DNA from 3 places in the Shewanella sp. OMA3-2 genome. Region 2 is predicted to be linked to each of the others. Evidence: predicted binding sites of a transcription regulator. Region 2 holds the regulator's gene; each other region holds the start of a gene.
The links. The regulator sigma-54, encoded in region 2, starts transcription at its own class of promoters, with help from an activator protein. The targets are predictions, from matches to a motif close to GTTGGCACGNNNNTNGNNT.

Region 1 (5,368 bases), 730 kb from region 2:
TGTTGATGTCAATTGCCATGTGTGGCTCCAGCGTTAATTTTGGTTTTCCAAATAGGCTATCGACCTAGCGAAAAAAAACTTTAGCTTATTTTACATTCTTACTTCTACTTCACCAACACCAATTACCCGCGCTTCTATTTCTCTGCTTGAATTTGCATTCTTAACTCTAATTGATTCGCCTATACTACCGTCATGCATTGCTTCACCTAATGTTTTAATTTGGATGTTTTCGCTTCTGGCGTATATAGACACAGCATCACCTTTACACACAAAGCATAAGTGGCTATTCAAAATAGGTGCGCTTTTACTTATACGTCTTTTAGTTTTACTGCCTAAAACGGCTTCTATATCAGAATAAAATTGCCCCCTAAGACTGTACTGATCAATATATTCTATGTGTACCTGTTGTGCTGATAATGCGATGCCTGGTGAGATAATTTCGCTGGCAACCACAACGGGATACATTATCTCGACTCTAACGGATAAAAATATTTGCCAAGGATAATCATAATCAGGGCTGTTGCAGCTTATTTTAACCGTATTATTTCTGCCAATATCCCGATCACTTGCGAGCTCGATTGTTAATGGTTTATAGCAGCGAGGAGGCGTTAAGCGACCTTCTAAATTTTGAGGGGTTATAAGTAACTTAGCATCCGGTGTTAATTGAATCTTTTTTCTAACAGCCTCTTCAGCCATTTCACTTATGGTCGATACAGAAGGTATGCTAGCTTCTTCATTCGCAAAAACAGCTAATGAATTGAACAATAAATAAAAAAATAATAAAAAATTTACTTTCATAATGAAGATACTAGCTTGTTTAGCCAGAATGCACCTATACTTAATTCTATAAAAAATACAGAGAATAAATTGATTCAGAGTCGTTAAATACTACAGATAGCGCTTATGTATAAAGGTAGTGGAAATGAAATTACCCATAATAGTCTAAGCTGTAGTGACAATATATTGACTTCTCTAGTTATTTATTCGTCTAATGTGGTTGATATAATATTAAAGCAAGAATCATGCCCATGGTAAAATATGGCATGGCCCAGTGCATAATTGAATAATCAGTAGTTGAGGGGGTAAATTAAATTCCTTTAAAGTATTGCAAATCATTATTCGATTTATGTTTTTAGGTAAAACAAGCTAGTATCTATTAATTCGGATATTTAATAAAAAAGGCAGTGTTATGTCGAGTATCATGGAATCAGTCAACAAACGTACTCAATTAGTTGGCCAAAACCGATTAGAGTTACTGTTGTTTAAACTTAATGGTCGTCAACGTTTTGGTATTAACGTGTTTAAAGTTAAAGAGGTGCTTCAATGCCCTCCTTTAACTAAGTTACCTAAACTGAGCCCGTTTGTTAAAGGAGTTGCACACATTCGTGGCGCGACTATTTCAGTTATTGATTTAAGCGCTGCGACAGGTGGACGTCCGCTGGCTTCAACTGAGAATTGCTTCATTATTATTTCAGAATACAATCGCAGTGTTCAAGGTTTTTTGGTCAGCTCTGTTGAGCGTATTATCAACATGAATTGGGCTGCCATTTTGCCTCCACCTAAAGGCGCTGGACGTTATTCTTATCTGACAGCTGTTACTGAAATTGAAGGTGAATTAGTTGAAATTTTAGACGTAGAAAAAATTCTAGATGAAATTTCACCGGTTAAAACGGCCATTAGCCAAGAAGTTAGTGAACAGTTAACAATTGACCGTGAACAGAATTATCATGTAATGGTGATAGATGATTCTGCTGTTGCCCGTAAGCAAATTATTCGCTCGCTTGAGTCTTTAAATTTGCAAATTGATACCGCTAAAGATGGTCGAGAAGCACTGAATAAACTCAAGGCTATAGCGAAAGAAATGGACGATGTATCGTTGGAAATTCCATTGATTATCTCCGATATTGAAATGCCAGAAATGGACGGATATACCCTTACTGCTGAAATTAGAGATGACCCGAAGTTAAAAAATATTAAGGTTGTGCTACACACCTCTTTAAGCGGGGTATTTAACCAGGCAATGGTACAAAAAGTAGGCGCAAATGACTTTATTGCTAAATTTAATCCAGATGAATTAGCTGCTGCAGTAAATAAACATTTAAGTTTGTAATATTTTGTCTATTGAACGCAGTAGGCTGGCATGGAAAATTCATGAATGTTAATTATGCGTAAAAGCCCTAATGGTAGGGTAAACATCACTCATTATATTAGGATGTGAAAGTGACAGATAAATCACTCGCAGAAGCAGAATATAATCAATTTAGGTTGTTTCTAGAGCAACACAGCGGCATTGTTTTAGGTGAAAACAAGCAATATTTAGTGCGAAGCCGTTTAGCACCATTAATGGGCAAGTACAATCTACCCTCGTTATCAGAGGTGGTTAAGCATTCAATGAAGCCTACTGAGCGTCAGTTGCGTACGGAAGTGATTGATGCGATGACAACTAATGAAACATTGTGGTTTCGAGACCGTTATCCATTTGATTTATTGTATAACACTTTGTTACCTGAATATTCTAAGCTAGGTCGTTCATTACGTATTTGGTCTGCAGCATGTTCTTCAGGTCAAGAGCCGTACTCATTGGCAATGACTGCATTAGAATACCAACAGCGCAAGCCTGGTGCGTTACCTGGTGGCGTGACTATTCAAGCGACAGATTTGTCGCCTTCTATGTTAGAGCGCTGTAAAAATGCAGAATATGATGGCTTAGCATTGGCGCGTGGATTATCAGAAGAGCGTAAACGTCAGTTTTTTGATGCTTTGCCTAATGGCAATATGAAAGTCAAAGATAACGTTAAGCGATTGGTGAACTTTAGAGCACATAACTTACTTGAAAGTTATACTCTTTTGGGTAAATACGATATTATTTTTTGTCGTAATGTGTTGATTTATTTTGCTCCAGAGGCAAAGGCTAAAATTTTGCGGCAATTTGCTGCCGCTTTAAACCCAAAAGGGATTTTATTTCTTGGTGCGTCAGAATCTATTTCCGGATTAACCGAAGAGTTTGACATGGTTCGCTGCAACCCAGGTATCTACTACCAAAAGAAAAACTGATTTAACCCATTGAAAAGCATGTGTTACTTTAAACACATGCTTGCCTTTCTATATATACTCCCATCGATTAAATAATTGGCATAACCTTTGCTTTATAACTATCAGTTAGCTGATGGAGGCAATTTTATGGCGATTAATTTTGATAATGCACTTGGAGTACATCAATACTCCCTTGGTGTTAGAGCGCAACGCGCTGAAGTGCTATCCAGTAACATAGCGAATGCGAATACTCCAGGGTATAAGGCGCGTGATGTTGACTTTTCCTCAGCAATGCAAGCAGCTAGCTCTCGTCAGAAAGGGTTAACGATGAGTGCCACTAATGAAAAGCATTTTGATTTAACAGCGCTCAGTCAACAACATGTCAAATTCCGCGTCCCCAATCAGCCAGATACTGGCGATGGAAATACGGTTGATATGCAACAAGAACAATCAGCCTTTATGCAAAACTCTATTGAATACCAAATGTCATTGGGGTTCTTAGAAAGTAAGTTTTCAGGTATGCGTAAAGCACTACGAGGTGATTAATTATGAGCTTATTTAATATATTCAATGTCGCCGGCTCAGGTATGACAGCACAGTCTGTCCGTTTAAATACCACAGCGAGTAATATTGCGAATGCGGACTCGGTCTCTAGTAGTATAGATAAAACTTATCGTGCTAGACACCCTGTATTTGAGGCTGAAATGTCAAAGGCCAATAATCAGCAGTCAGGTGCTCATCGCGTTAATGTAAGCGGTATTGTTGAAAGTGATAAGCCATTGATAAAAGAATATTCGCCAGATCATCCTATGGCGGATGGTGATGGATTTATTTACAAGCCAAATGTAAATGTTATGGAAGAAATGGCTGACATGATTTCAGCTTCTCGCTCTTATCAAATGAATGTTCAAGTCGCAGATGCAGCTAAAACCATGTTGCAACAAACACTTCGAATGGGTAAATAACATGAGAATTGCAGGAGGTAAATTATGAGCCTCGTTAATCCCTATAGTAGCCAGTCTTTGCCACAACAGGCATCGACATCATCTAATAGCAGCACTGTCAGTAAAAATACTGTTCAGTCTAATTCGACAACGACCACAACGGGTAATCCTTTTTTAGACGGTATTCGTTTACCTGATGCGCCTGAAACACCTGCTGCAAAAGATCAAATGCTTAAGCAAGAAGATTTTTTTGCTCTGCTCAGTCAGCAGCTTTCGATGCAAGATCCTTTTAAGCCCGTTGATAATGATCAAATGATTGCTCAAATGGCTTCGTTTTCAACGGTTGATGGTATTTCAAACTTAAATAAAGAAATTCTAAATCTTAATGGTGTAATGAGTTCAAGCCAAGCATTACAAGCCTCAAGTTTAGTGGGACGCAAAGTGTTGATCCCATCTGATACTGGCGCTATTACCCCAGCAAGCCCTGAGATTAAAGGGGTGGTTAGTACACCGGAGTCGATTGATAAGATCACCATCCGTATTGAAGATGAGGCTGGACAGCTAATTAAAACCTTTGATATTGATGGCCGTGCAGGCGGAAACGTCGATGTTGCATGGGATGGTTTAGATAAAAATGGTAAACCGGTAGTTGAAGGTACTTATGCCATCAAAGCTAGCGGTAAAGTGGACGGACAATCTCAAGATTTACCTGTTTCTACTTATGCACATGTGACGAGTGTTTCACTAGGTACAGCAGCAACTGGGGCGATTCTTAACCTTCGCGGTATTGGTGGTATTAAGTTAACCGATGTACTTGCGGTGTCTGAATCTTAAATTTAATAAAACTTGTGACAAGAAATTGTCATTAAAGAAAACCTGATTACTCGAGGTGAAATATGTCTTTTAACATCGCATTAAGTGGTATCGCAGCCGCTCAAAAAGATCTAAATACTACAGCTAATAACATAGCAAACGTCAATACTATAGGCTTTAAGGAGTCTCGTGCTGAATTTGCAGATGTGTATGCCAACTCTATTTTTTCTAATAGCAAAACGGCAGTCGGTGGTGGCGTAGCCACTACTCAAGTTGCACAACAATTCCATCAGGGTAGCTTGCAACTTACTAATAACTCTTTAGATATGGCGATAAGCGGGGGGGATTTTTTGTAACCTCATCTGAGCTTGGCACTCGTGACCAATCATTTACCCGAGCTGGTGCGTTTAAAGTTGATTCAAATAACTATATGGTTGACTCAGCAGGTAACTTCTTGCAGGGCTTTCCAGTAGATAAAAATGGTAACTCTACATCAGTGAGTTTAACCACGACTCAGGCAATTAAAATTCCTGATACCGCAGGTCGTCCAGTTATGTCAGGAAGTGTAGGGTTACAGA
Region 2 (5,368 bases):
GTTCGTTCAATATTAACCAGTGGCATTAATGTTGCCGTTATTACCGGACGAAAATCTAAAATTGTCGAAAATCGCATGACAGCCTTAGGCATCAAAGATATCCATCAAGGGATCGATGATAAATTGACTCCCTACGAGGCATTAATCAAAAAATATAACGTCACCGCAGAACAAGTAGCTTACATTGGCGATGACATGGTAGATTTGCCTGTTATGAAAGTAGTAGGACTGGCTGTCAGCGTTGCCGATGGACATCCATACGTTAAACAACACTGCCATATGATAACCACAATTAAAGGTGGCCATGGTGCGTTAAGAGAGCTAACTGACTTGTTGCTTTTAAGCCAAAATAAATTTGAAAGTGCCCATGGTATGAGTATATGAATCGAACCACACTGGCTATTTGCGCATTTTTTGGCTTAGCCTTGATATTGTATTGGCAAGTACAAGTCAAACGAAATCAAATGGCATTAATCAAAGATCCTAGAGTTGAGCGACCTGATTTTGTGGCCGATGATCTTCGCACTACAGAATTCAACAAATTGGGACTCGTTGACAGCAAAGTCAGCGCCCAACATATGGAACATTTTACCAGCACAAACACCACTTTATTTACCGCGCCAGTACTGCTTCTTTATCCTGAAAATGGTAAGGCGCAATGGCAAATAACGGCTAAAAATGCAACGTTAGATCAGCATTCAAATGAAGTCAGCTTATATAACGATGTAGTAATCGATGCCATTGATATTGAAGAGCCGTTACAATCACTTGAAACTCAGCAAGTCACCTTTAATTTAAACACTATGATAGGGCGTTCTGAAGAGTCAGTTACCATTAAAGGTAATGGTTTTATTATTCAAGGCTTAGGGCTATTTGCCGATCTCAATGCAGAACAAATTACCTTACTCAGTCAAGTAGAAGGGACATATGAACCACATTAAGTTTTTAACCACATTGCTCGGTAGAAGCAGTGTTATTTGCACTTTAGCTATTAGTGTTTTGGCTGGCAACGCCGTGGCCAAAGAAGGCGACTTAAAGCAAGAGCTTAAAATTGCTGCCGTGAGCCAACGAGCTGATGTTAAAAATAACCAAATCATTTTTAACGGACCAGTAAAAATCACCCAAGGCTCGATCAATATCGAAGCCGATGAGCTGCGGGCATTTTCTGCTGAAAACGGCCAAACTAAAACGCTAATTGCCACCGGCAACCCTGCTACGTTCTCACAAGAGCTTGATGATGGCCGCATAGGTACAGCCAGTGCCAATGAAATTCGTTATGACTTAGCAACGACCGGACTCTTGCTAACCGGAAACGCTAAGCTAGATCAAGCAGGCAGTAAAGTGACAGGAAACGTAATCCGTTACAATATCAATGCCCAAGAGCTTATCGCGGAGAGTACCGGTAAAGGTGAAGATCGTGTGATTACCATTATTCAGCCGGAAAACTTCCAAAATGATGCATCACCCGCACAAAAACTACCTGAAATTCCGTTAAAAAAGCAAGGTAACCAATGACCCAAATTACCTTAACAGCTGAGAATTTAGCTAAAAGCTATAAAAATCGTCAAGTGGTTAAAAGTGTCAGTTTAACCGTAAAAACTGGCCAGATTGTTGGGCTACTAGGTCCCAATGGCGCAGGTAAAACCACGACGTTTTATATGGTTGTTGGCTTAGTCAAAAGTGACCATGGCCGCATTTTAATCGATGACGATGACTTAACCGCTGATCCAATGCATTTACGGGCGCGAAAAGGTATTGGCTACTTACCCCAAGAAGCCAGTATTTTTAGAAAACTCACCGTGCACGATAATATTATGGCTGTCTTGCAAACCCGTAAATCGATGACTCCAGACGAGCGGATCCAGGAACTTGAACATCTTTTAGAAGAATTTCATATCACCCATATTCGCGATAGTTTAGGTATGTCACTATCTGGCGGCGAAAGACGACGGGTAGAAATTGCCCGCGCTTTAGCAGCCAACCCTAAATTTATACTATTAGATGAGCCCTTTGCTGGTGTTGACCCTATTTCAGTGATTGATATTAAAAAAATTATTCTGCAACTCAAACACCGTGGTCTAGGGGTATTAATTACCGACCATAACGTCCGTGAAACACTTGATGTGTGCGAGCGTGCATATATCGTTAGTCAGGGTAATTTAATTGCCGAAGGAACTCCTACTGAAGTACTAAACAATCAACAAGTTCGGGCTGTATACTTAGGGGAACAATTCAAGCTATAGTGAATCTAAAGAGGCTCTGAAACACTTGCTTAACATTGTATTCTGGTGGCTGAGCTATCTGATGATAGAGTTAATCGCTCATATGTAACTAAAGTCAGAGCATTTGTTAAAAAATTTGCGACTCTCACTCACTTTAACCAGTGAGACGCCGAATTATTCTAGGGATCAGCAGTAATGAAAGCTTCACTCCAACTTAAAATGGGTCAGCACCTCACTATGACCCCACAACTGCAACAAGCGATTCGTTTGTTGCAGTTATCGTCTTTGGAGTTACAGCAAGAAATTCAACAAGCATTAGATTCCAACCCTTTGCTTGAAATGGAAGATGAATTTTCAGTACTTAGCGATAAAAATGAAAACTCAAAAGACCTGTCAGACACTGACTTCAACGAAGTCAGTGTCCCTGTTGTCGAAAAAGACACTTCAAATATCGATACCGCAGAGTCAATGACTAAAGAGCAAATGTCTGACGATCTGCCAATGGATACCACTTGGGATGAAGTGTACAGCGCCTCCCCAATGGCAAGCCCAGGTTCGGGGTCAGGCAGCATGCCAAATGATGACATGCCTTTCCAGGGTGAAACATCTGAAGGCTTGTATGAACATCTAGAATGGCAAAAAAATCTGACTCCCTTTTCTGAAACAGACTTAGCTATCGCAACTGCGATTATTGATGCTATTGATGACACTGGCTATCTCACCCAAAGTACCGAAGACATTTTAGAGGCCATGGGCGATGACTCTGTCGAACTAGACGAAGTAGAAGCTGTGCTAAAGCGCATACAACATTTTGATCCACTTGGTGTTGCCTCACGCAGCTTAAGTGAATGCTTGTTGATTCAACTTGTTCAGTTTGCACCAAACACACCACATATTGATAATGCCAGAATGTTAATCAAAGATTATTTAGATTTGATTGCTGGGCGTGATTTTCGCACCTTAATGCGTAAAACAAAGCTAAAAGAAGATGAGCTGCGCGAAGCAATTGAATTAATACAATCTTTAAATCCACGTCCTGGCACCATGATCACTCCACCAGATGATGAATATGTTATCCCAGATGTGTCAGTAACCAAAAAGAATGGCCGTTGGGTAGTTGAGTTGAACCCTGACAACATGCCAAAAATAGGCATCAATCAACAATATGCTGCCATGGCAAAAAGCAGCAAAAGCTCAACAGACACTCAATTTATTCGAGGCCACTTACAAGAAGCCAAATGGTTCATCAAAAGCTTAGAAAGCCGTAGCGATACCTTGCTTAAAGTATCAAATTGTATTGTGCAATTTCAGCAAGGTTTTTTTGAATACGGCGCAGAAGCCATGAAACCTATGGTGTTGAATGACATAGCTGAAGCTGTCGAAATGCATGAATCAACTATCTCGCGTGTCACCACACAAAAGTATATGCATACACCACGCGGACTATTCGAACTTAAGTATTTTTTTTCTAGCCATGTAAGCACCGACGATGGCGGAGAGTGCTCATCGACAGCAATTAGAGCCTTTATTAAAAAGCTGGTTGCAGCTGAAAACCAGAAAAAGCCATTAAGTGACAGTAAAATGGCTGATCTTCTGGCTGAACAAGGGATTAATGTTGCACGTCGCACTATCGCAAAATATCGCGAAGCGATGATGATCCCTCCCTCAAACCAACGTAAGAGCTTATAATCTACCTAGGCAATTGGAGGATAAATATGCACATCACCTTAGCGGGTCACCATATTGAAATTACTGAATCACTGAGAGAATATGTTACAAATAAGTTTACAAAACTTGAACGACATTTCGATCAGATCAATAATGTCCAAGTAGTATTGAATGTCGAAAAGCAGTTACAGAAAGCTGAAGCAAAAGTCAGCCTAAATGGCACTGAAGTATTTGCCACTGCTGAACATGCTGACATGTATCACGCCATAGACGCCCTGATTGACAAGCTCGATCGTCAGGTCATTAAACATAAAGAGAAATTAACTAAACATTAATGATGGAACTTAGTACCATCCTGCAGCCGGAATGCACCTCCTGTGCCACACCGGGCAGTAAGAAAAAGGTACTGGAACTTATCAGCGATTTAGTCGCTGCCCAGTACCCATCCCTCTCCTCACAAGAGATTTTTGAAAGCCTAGTGGCTAGAGAAAAAATGGGTAGCACAGGAATCGGCTCTGGCATTGCAATTCCGCATGGACGACTCACGACCATCGAGCGCCCTATCGCCGTTTTTGTAAAGTGCGAAGAGGCTATTTCATTTGATGCTATAGACAAACAACCTGTGGATCTCTTATTTGCACTTTTAGTACCCGCTGATCAATGCCAACAGCATCTGAGTACTTTATCCTTAATGGCAGAAAAATTGTCAGATAAACATATCCTTAAACAGTTACGTAAAGCGAGTAACGCAACCGAACTTTACCAGGTCATCACAACATGAAATTAGTTATTGTATCCGGTCGTTCAGGCTCGGGTAAATCTGTCGCACTAAGAGTACTAGAAGACCTAGGCTACTATTGTGTTGATAACTTACCATTACCTTTGATTGGACGGCTCTTAGAGCAGCTTAGAAACACCAATGAACTGGTGGCGATTAGTGTTGATGTTAGAAATATAGAAGAGCAAGGTAAAGTATTAAAGCAGCAGCTTGCGTGGTTATCTAACGATACTGAAATTATTAGCTTTTTTTACAAGCAAGTGATGAAGCCCTGTTAAAACGATACAGTGAAACCCGAAGACTGCACCCTTTATCGAAAAAGAATATGTCCTTACAGGATGCTATTCAATTTGAAGGTGAATTACTCGCGCCTATTTCTGAATATGTAGATCATTTTATCGACACCTCAAAGTTGAATATTTATCAACTGAGTGATCAAGTACGCGAAATTCTAATGGGCAGTGTTGATAAAGAGCTGGTCATCAACTTTGAATCATTTGGTTTTAAATATGGTATGCCCGCTGAAGCCGACTTTATGTTCGACGTACGTTTTTTACCTAACCCACATTGGGAAATAGAATTACGTCCCTTTACTGGATTAGATAAGCCAGTGCAAGAATTTCTTGGGCAGCAACCTTTGGTAAACAAGTTCATTTGGCAAATAGAAAACCTATTTGAAACATGGATGCCTCACTTAGAG
Region 3 (5,368 bases), 1.1 Mb from region 2:
ACTCAATCAAGTGAACAAAATGACACAGGTTAAGCGCCCTTTGGGGATTATATTACTGATTGCTTTATACACCTTATTTACCCTTATCGCCCTTTGGCGCGCGACTCAACATGCGGCTTTCGACATACTAACCCTTGGGGTTTTACCCGTTTTAGTGGGCCTATTGATGCAGGCAAAATGGGCTAAAATAGTGCTGTTTTTTCATCTAGGATTGCAAACCTTAGTGTTAATTGCGATGGGCACAACTGCATTGATCGCGTTTCAAATTACTCCTGAAGACGTGATAATTGAATTTAATGGCCAAATCATTCCGATTTGGATGGTGACATGCACAGCAACAAGCCTAATTACCTTACAATGGTGGGCTGCACTAAACCATAAAGTCCGTCAGTATCTGAATCATTCCAGCGCTTAAAGACCCAGTGAACACTGATTTCTGAGGACGTATTTGATGATAATGTACTTAATGTGTATATGCTATAATCTATCTAGTTGCAACCAATAATAAAGAGTTTAATAAATGCACAGTTTATCCCCTAGCGAATTATCTATTTTATTGCTTGAGCCGTCTGAGACTCAACGAAAAATCATCATGTCTCACTTACAACAAGAAGGCGTTGTCAGCATTCAAACCGCCACCACTCTGGCTGATGCCAAAGCCATTATTGCTCGTCATAAGCCTGACTTAATTACCAGTGCATTACATTTTTCAGATGGCGAAGCGACAGATTTACTGGCTTATATCAAGCAAAAGCCAGAATACCAAGATATTCAGTTTATGTTGGTGTCGAGTGAATGCCGCCGCGAACAACTTGAAATTTTTAGACAGTCCGGTGTAGTAGCTATTTTACCAAAGCCTTTTAATGCCGATCATTTAGCTCGCGCATTAAATTCAACCATAGATTTAATCAGTAATGACGAATTAGATTTGAGCCATTTTGATGTGCATAACCTAAGAGTTCTGGTAGTTGATGATAGTCGTTTAGCACGTAACGTGATCAAAAGGACTATTGGTAATTTAGGCATAAGAATTATTACGGAAGCAGAAGATGGTCAACAAGCGATTAATTTAATGCAGCATAATATGTATGATTTAGTGATTACCGATTACAACATGCCCAGTGTTGATGGATTAGCACTAACACAATATATTCGTAATGAAAGCCAACAGTCACACATTCCTATTTTAATGGTCTCCTCTGAGGCTAATGACACCCATTTAAGTAACGTATCCAGTGCTGGAGTGAATGCCCTTTGTGATAAGCCTTTTGAACCTAATTTAGTCAAACGGATCTTATATCAACTGCTCGAAGAGTAACATAGTGCGCATTTCACACTCTTTTTACTCTTTTATCGGACAAAATACTTTTAAAGCGTCAACGCTTATGGCATGTTAACCACGTTTTGAAACATTTCTATGGAAAGCAGAGAATATCAATATGAACAAAAGTGAACTGATTGCAAAAATTGCTGAAAACGCAGATCTAACTAAAGCAGAAGCTGGCCGTGCATTAAAATCATTTGAAGCAGCGGTAACTGAAGCAATGAAAAACGGCGAAAAAATTTCTATCGTTGGTTTTGGATCATTTGAAACCTCACAACGTGCTGCACGTACTGGTCGTAATCCGCAAACCGGTAAAGAAATCCAAATTGCTGCTGCAACTGTGCCTAAGTTCAAAGCAGGTAAAACGTTAAAAGATAGCGTTAACTAAAAATATGTTAATTGTTGTTTTTAAAAACCTCCTTTTGGAGGTTTTTTTATACCCGAATTTCAGTCAACTTGCCCTCCCCAAAATAGTTTACCCTGTAACAAATCATCATCCTGCCAATACAAAAGCATATCATTTTCCAAGCAACGTCTAGCTCCCCTCGCGTTCGCTACGCAAACTTAGTCTAGTGCCCAAACCAAGTGCAATGTCGCACCATGACAAAGCAACAAACATGTTAAAAATGGCTAAATAAATCTAACCACCTAATATAAAACAAGTTTTAATCTTGGCACACGCTTCGCTTAATTCAATACAGATAAACCAACATTTACTAGCCTGTCTCGATATATGAAGTATTCACGTCCTGACATACACGGTATGTAAATGCATAATAAACCTTGAGGAAAGATGATGAAAAAATCACTATTACAAGCCGTTACATTATCAAGCACGCTACTGCTTAGCAGCACAGCTTTTGCCGAAGTCTCCGCTAATATTGGCGCGACATCTAACTACTTATGGCGAGGAGTCACCCAGACAGATGGTGCTGTAGCGGTACAGGGTGGAATTGATTACGCACACGAATCTGGTTTTTATGCTGGCACTTGGGCATCAAATGTTGATTTTGGTGACGCAGCAACCTATGAAGCTGACTTTTATGCTGGATATTCAGGTGAATTCGGTGAAGATTTCACTTATGACGTGAGTTATTTATATTACGCTTATCCAGATGCTGACAGCAGCTATGATTTTGGTGAAATAACATTTTTACTTGGTTGGAAATGGCTAGAACTCGGTTATTCAAAAGTCGTTAATGCAGACTCAGATGTCTCTGGTGCTGACAGCGAAACTGATTGGAGTTACTTGCAAGCCAATGTCAGCTTTCCTTTAACAGAAAAAGTCAGCCTAGGCGTACATTATGGATATTCACAAGGCGATGTGGTTAAAAATATCTTTAGCGAAACTTATTCTGACTACAATGTGTCACTAAGCGCTGATACCGATGTCGGCACCGTCTCTTTCATGGTATCTAACACAGATTTAGCAGATGATGATGCTAAAGTTGTTTTAGGTTATTCATACAGCTTTGATCTATAACAGTACTACCATGTTAATTATTTACTAGCCTGCAAAGTAAGCAATTAACATTAGTGTGTTAAATTGCCTTAACGCCACCTTTGGGTGGCGTTTGTGTATTAAAAATTCAGCTCCAAAGATCAACATCCCCAATATAATTGCCAAATACCTAAAAAGCACAAAGCCACTCCTTCCTATCTTTAACGCTCAATTAGCTTGTAAGTAAATAACTGCTAAGCTCAAATCATGAAGGTAAAAAAAACTGTTCATATCGAACAATATATTTTGCTTTTCTAAGGATAATTTTTTAGTTAGAAAGAGCTCATTGGTTTAGTACTGTTGTTTACCATTGGTTATGAGGGTTTTATTATGGCTAATATCACTGAAAGAGTGCCTGACGATACAGAAATTGAAGCGATGACTTCACCAAGAAGTGCTAAAGGAGCAGAGAATCTGCAACATAAACGTCAGATAAAAAGGCGTTTAGAAGATTTTCTTGAACAAGCACAGCTTAGAAAAGCCATTGGTGATGACGACTTCTTCTAGTCGCATAACCATCACACCAATAAAAAACCATCGTTACAACTGCTATTGGTAAGCCGTTAACACGATGGTTTATTATTTTAATCGCTGTAAAAACTCAATCCTTAAGACAATCGATTAAATTTTTGTTGCTGATTTTGAGTCAACAATTGCTCCTCCCCTAAAGAAGCTTTAAACATAGTTAACAAAGCTTCTATCGAAATTGCGATTAAGATGGTGGAAATAAAGCAGGTTATCGTTCGCCGTGTTGAGCTATGACGAAATATATCTTTATGCATTAACACTTCTTCTTCCAAAATCGTTTTACCCAAGTCGAAAATGGCCAGAGCAAGGATCAGAAAAATAATAATACCAAAAAGCAGTAACGGATCATTTTGCGCAGGCTGAGCCAGCAATCGATAATAAGGACTAGTAATATAACGGCTACTGTCTTGCTCCGCTAAACCGGTAAAATAGGGACGATGGCTTCTGTCGGTATCACGCCCCTTAGCAGATAATTTAACTTTGCCTTGAGACACCACAAGATTGTCGCTCACTTGAGTGCCATTTTTATCAAGTAGATACAGCAATTGCACAAAAGGATAGCTCTTAGCTAGCCCAGTAAACACCTTGTCTGAAGTAGGATGATGAAATATCGATGCATCACTTAACCCTAATATAATGGAATCCAATAATTCATGAATAACCGATTCATGCTCATGATAACGTGCAATAACACTTAAAAAACTCATTGCAGCCATATACCACTCCCTCTTTAGCATAAGATGTTAAAGCAGTGATTACGCCAACTAATTGTCATAACAAATTCAATAACTTAAAAATAAATGCATCTTATTTAGATCTCAAACCTGTGCAATTGCACCGAATTAATCCATGGCAGATGAAAATTTTCAATTGGTGAAACCAAGCAATTAATGAGAACATTGGCTCACTTTGCTACGATTTATCAAACCATAGGTAATGCAATGTCTGATGCTTTAACTCGTTATCAACAAGATATTCGCCGTTTTTCGGATGAGTTAATCCGTATACAAGCACCGATTAAAATCCTCGACACCATTAAATGGCCACGTGAAATCGAAGACAAATTTTTAGCCAAACAAACCAAAGTATTACCAGAAATTAGCACTGACTTTTATGACTCTATCCCACTGTCTTTCAATACAGATAAAACCCAACAAGACTTAAAAGGCCTTCGTTCTGCAATTGAAAAAGGCTTAGGAAAGAAAGACAAACTAGGCAAAATACTCATCGCCAACGTCGACCAATATCGCATTGTGATCGATATGCTTAATAACCGTGGTAAACCCATGTTTGGCAAACTCAGCCAAGAGCTTTATGGTAGTGCCAGTCATAAATTACACGGAGATCGCCATACATTACGTCAGTTAGGTGACAGGCTAAGTCATATTTTTTCATTGCCTGCAGCAAGACATATGAGTAAGCAACACCCTAAAATCATCACAGCACCAGAGGCAGTAAACCAGCTCAGTCAACGACTGGTTAATTACTTTCATGATGACCAAATATACGTAAAACTTAGCGATGGTATTGTGTCAGATGCCGCTGTCGGCGGTGACACGGTTAAAATAAACACCCGCGCCATGTTCAGCGAATCAGATATGAATGTGTATGAAGTCCATGAAGGTTGGGTGCATGTCGGCACCACGCTCAATGGACGTGCTCAACCCCATGCAACCTGGCTTAGTGTAGGCTCGCCACGCGTGACCGCCTCACAGGAAGGTCTGGCAGTGTTGATGGAGATGTTAACCCTAAGCTCTAACCCAGGCAGAGCAAGACGTATCAGCGATCGCGTATCTGCGGTTGATATGGCTGAACAAGGGGCTGACTTTATCGAAGTGTACCGATATTTTAGAAACCTGCACTTAAGCTCAAAAGACAGTTACCGCGTTACCCAACGTGTATTTCGTGGCGGCATGGTGCAAGGCGGCAGTTTCTTTACCAAAGATATTTCCTATGTCCGCGGCTATGTTGAAAACATCAACTTTATTCGCAGTGCTATTAGTACTGGGTTACCC

Region 1: the regulator sigma-54 is predicted to act here: its motif matches at 3,129-3,147, upstream of flgB (flagellar basal body rod protein FlgB).
Region 3: the regulator sigma-54 is predicted to act here: its motif matches at 1,995-2,013, upstream of L0B17_RS04630 (TorF family putative porin).

Annotation. Positions count from the first base shown of each region.
Region 1 is NZ_CP090974.1:3,310,420-3,315,787, reverse strand. It holds gene flgM (flagellar biosynthesis anti-sigma factor FlgM) at 1-19, opposite strand, end outside; gene flgA (flagellar basal body P-ring formation chaperone FlgA) at 91-798, opposite strand; gene L0B17_RS14620 (chemotaxis protein CheV) at 1,190-2,110, shown strand; gene L0B17_RS14615 (CheR family methyltransferase) at 2,215-3,054, shown strand; gene flgB (flagellar basal body rod protein FlgB) at 3,181-3,579, shown strand; gene flgC (flagellar basal body rod protein FlgC) at 3,582-3,998, shown strand; gene flgD (flagellar hook assembly protein FlgD) at 4,023-4,811, shown strand; partial or broken gene flgE (flagellar hook protein FlgE) at 4,874-5,368, shown strand, end outside.
Region 2 is NZ_CP090974.1:4,039,012-4,044,379, forward strand. It holds gene kdsC (3-deoxy-manno-octulosonate-8-phosphatase KdsC) at 1-384, shown strand, start outside; gene lptC (LPS export ABC transporter periplasmic protein LptC) at 381-941, shown strand; gene lptA (lipopolysaccharide transport periplasmic protein LptA) at 928-1,515, shown strand; gene lptB (LPS export ABC transporter ATP-binding protein) at 1,512-2,243, shown strand; gene L0B17_RS17830 (RNA polymerase factor sigma-54) at 2,418-3,911, shown strand; gene hpf (ribosome hibernation-promoting factor, HPF/YfiA family) at 3,938-4,225, shown strand; gene ptsN (PTS IIA-like nitrogen regulatory protein PtsN) at 4,228-4,671, shown strand; partial or broken gene rapZ (RNase adapter RapZ) at 4,668-5,368, shown strand, end outside.
Region 3 is NZ_CP090974.1:1,039,549-1,044,916, reverse strand. It holds gene L0B17_RS04645 (hypothetical protein) at 20-415, shown strand; gene L0B17_RS04640 (response regulator) at 521-1,318, shown strand; gene L0B17_RS04635 (HU family DNA-binding protein) at 1,440-1,712, shown strand; gene L0B17_RS04630 (TorF family putative porin) at 2,121-2,807, shown strand; gene L0B17_RS04625 (PA3496 family putative envelope integrity protein) at 3,156-3,332, shown strand; gene L0B17_RS04620 (hypothetical protein) at 3,434-4,069, opposite strand; gene L0B17_RS04615 (flavohemoglobin expression-modulating QEGLA motif protein) at 4,295-5,368, shown strand, end outside.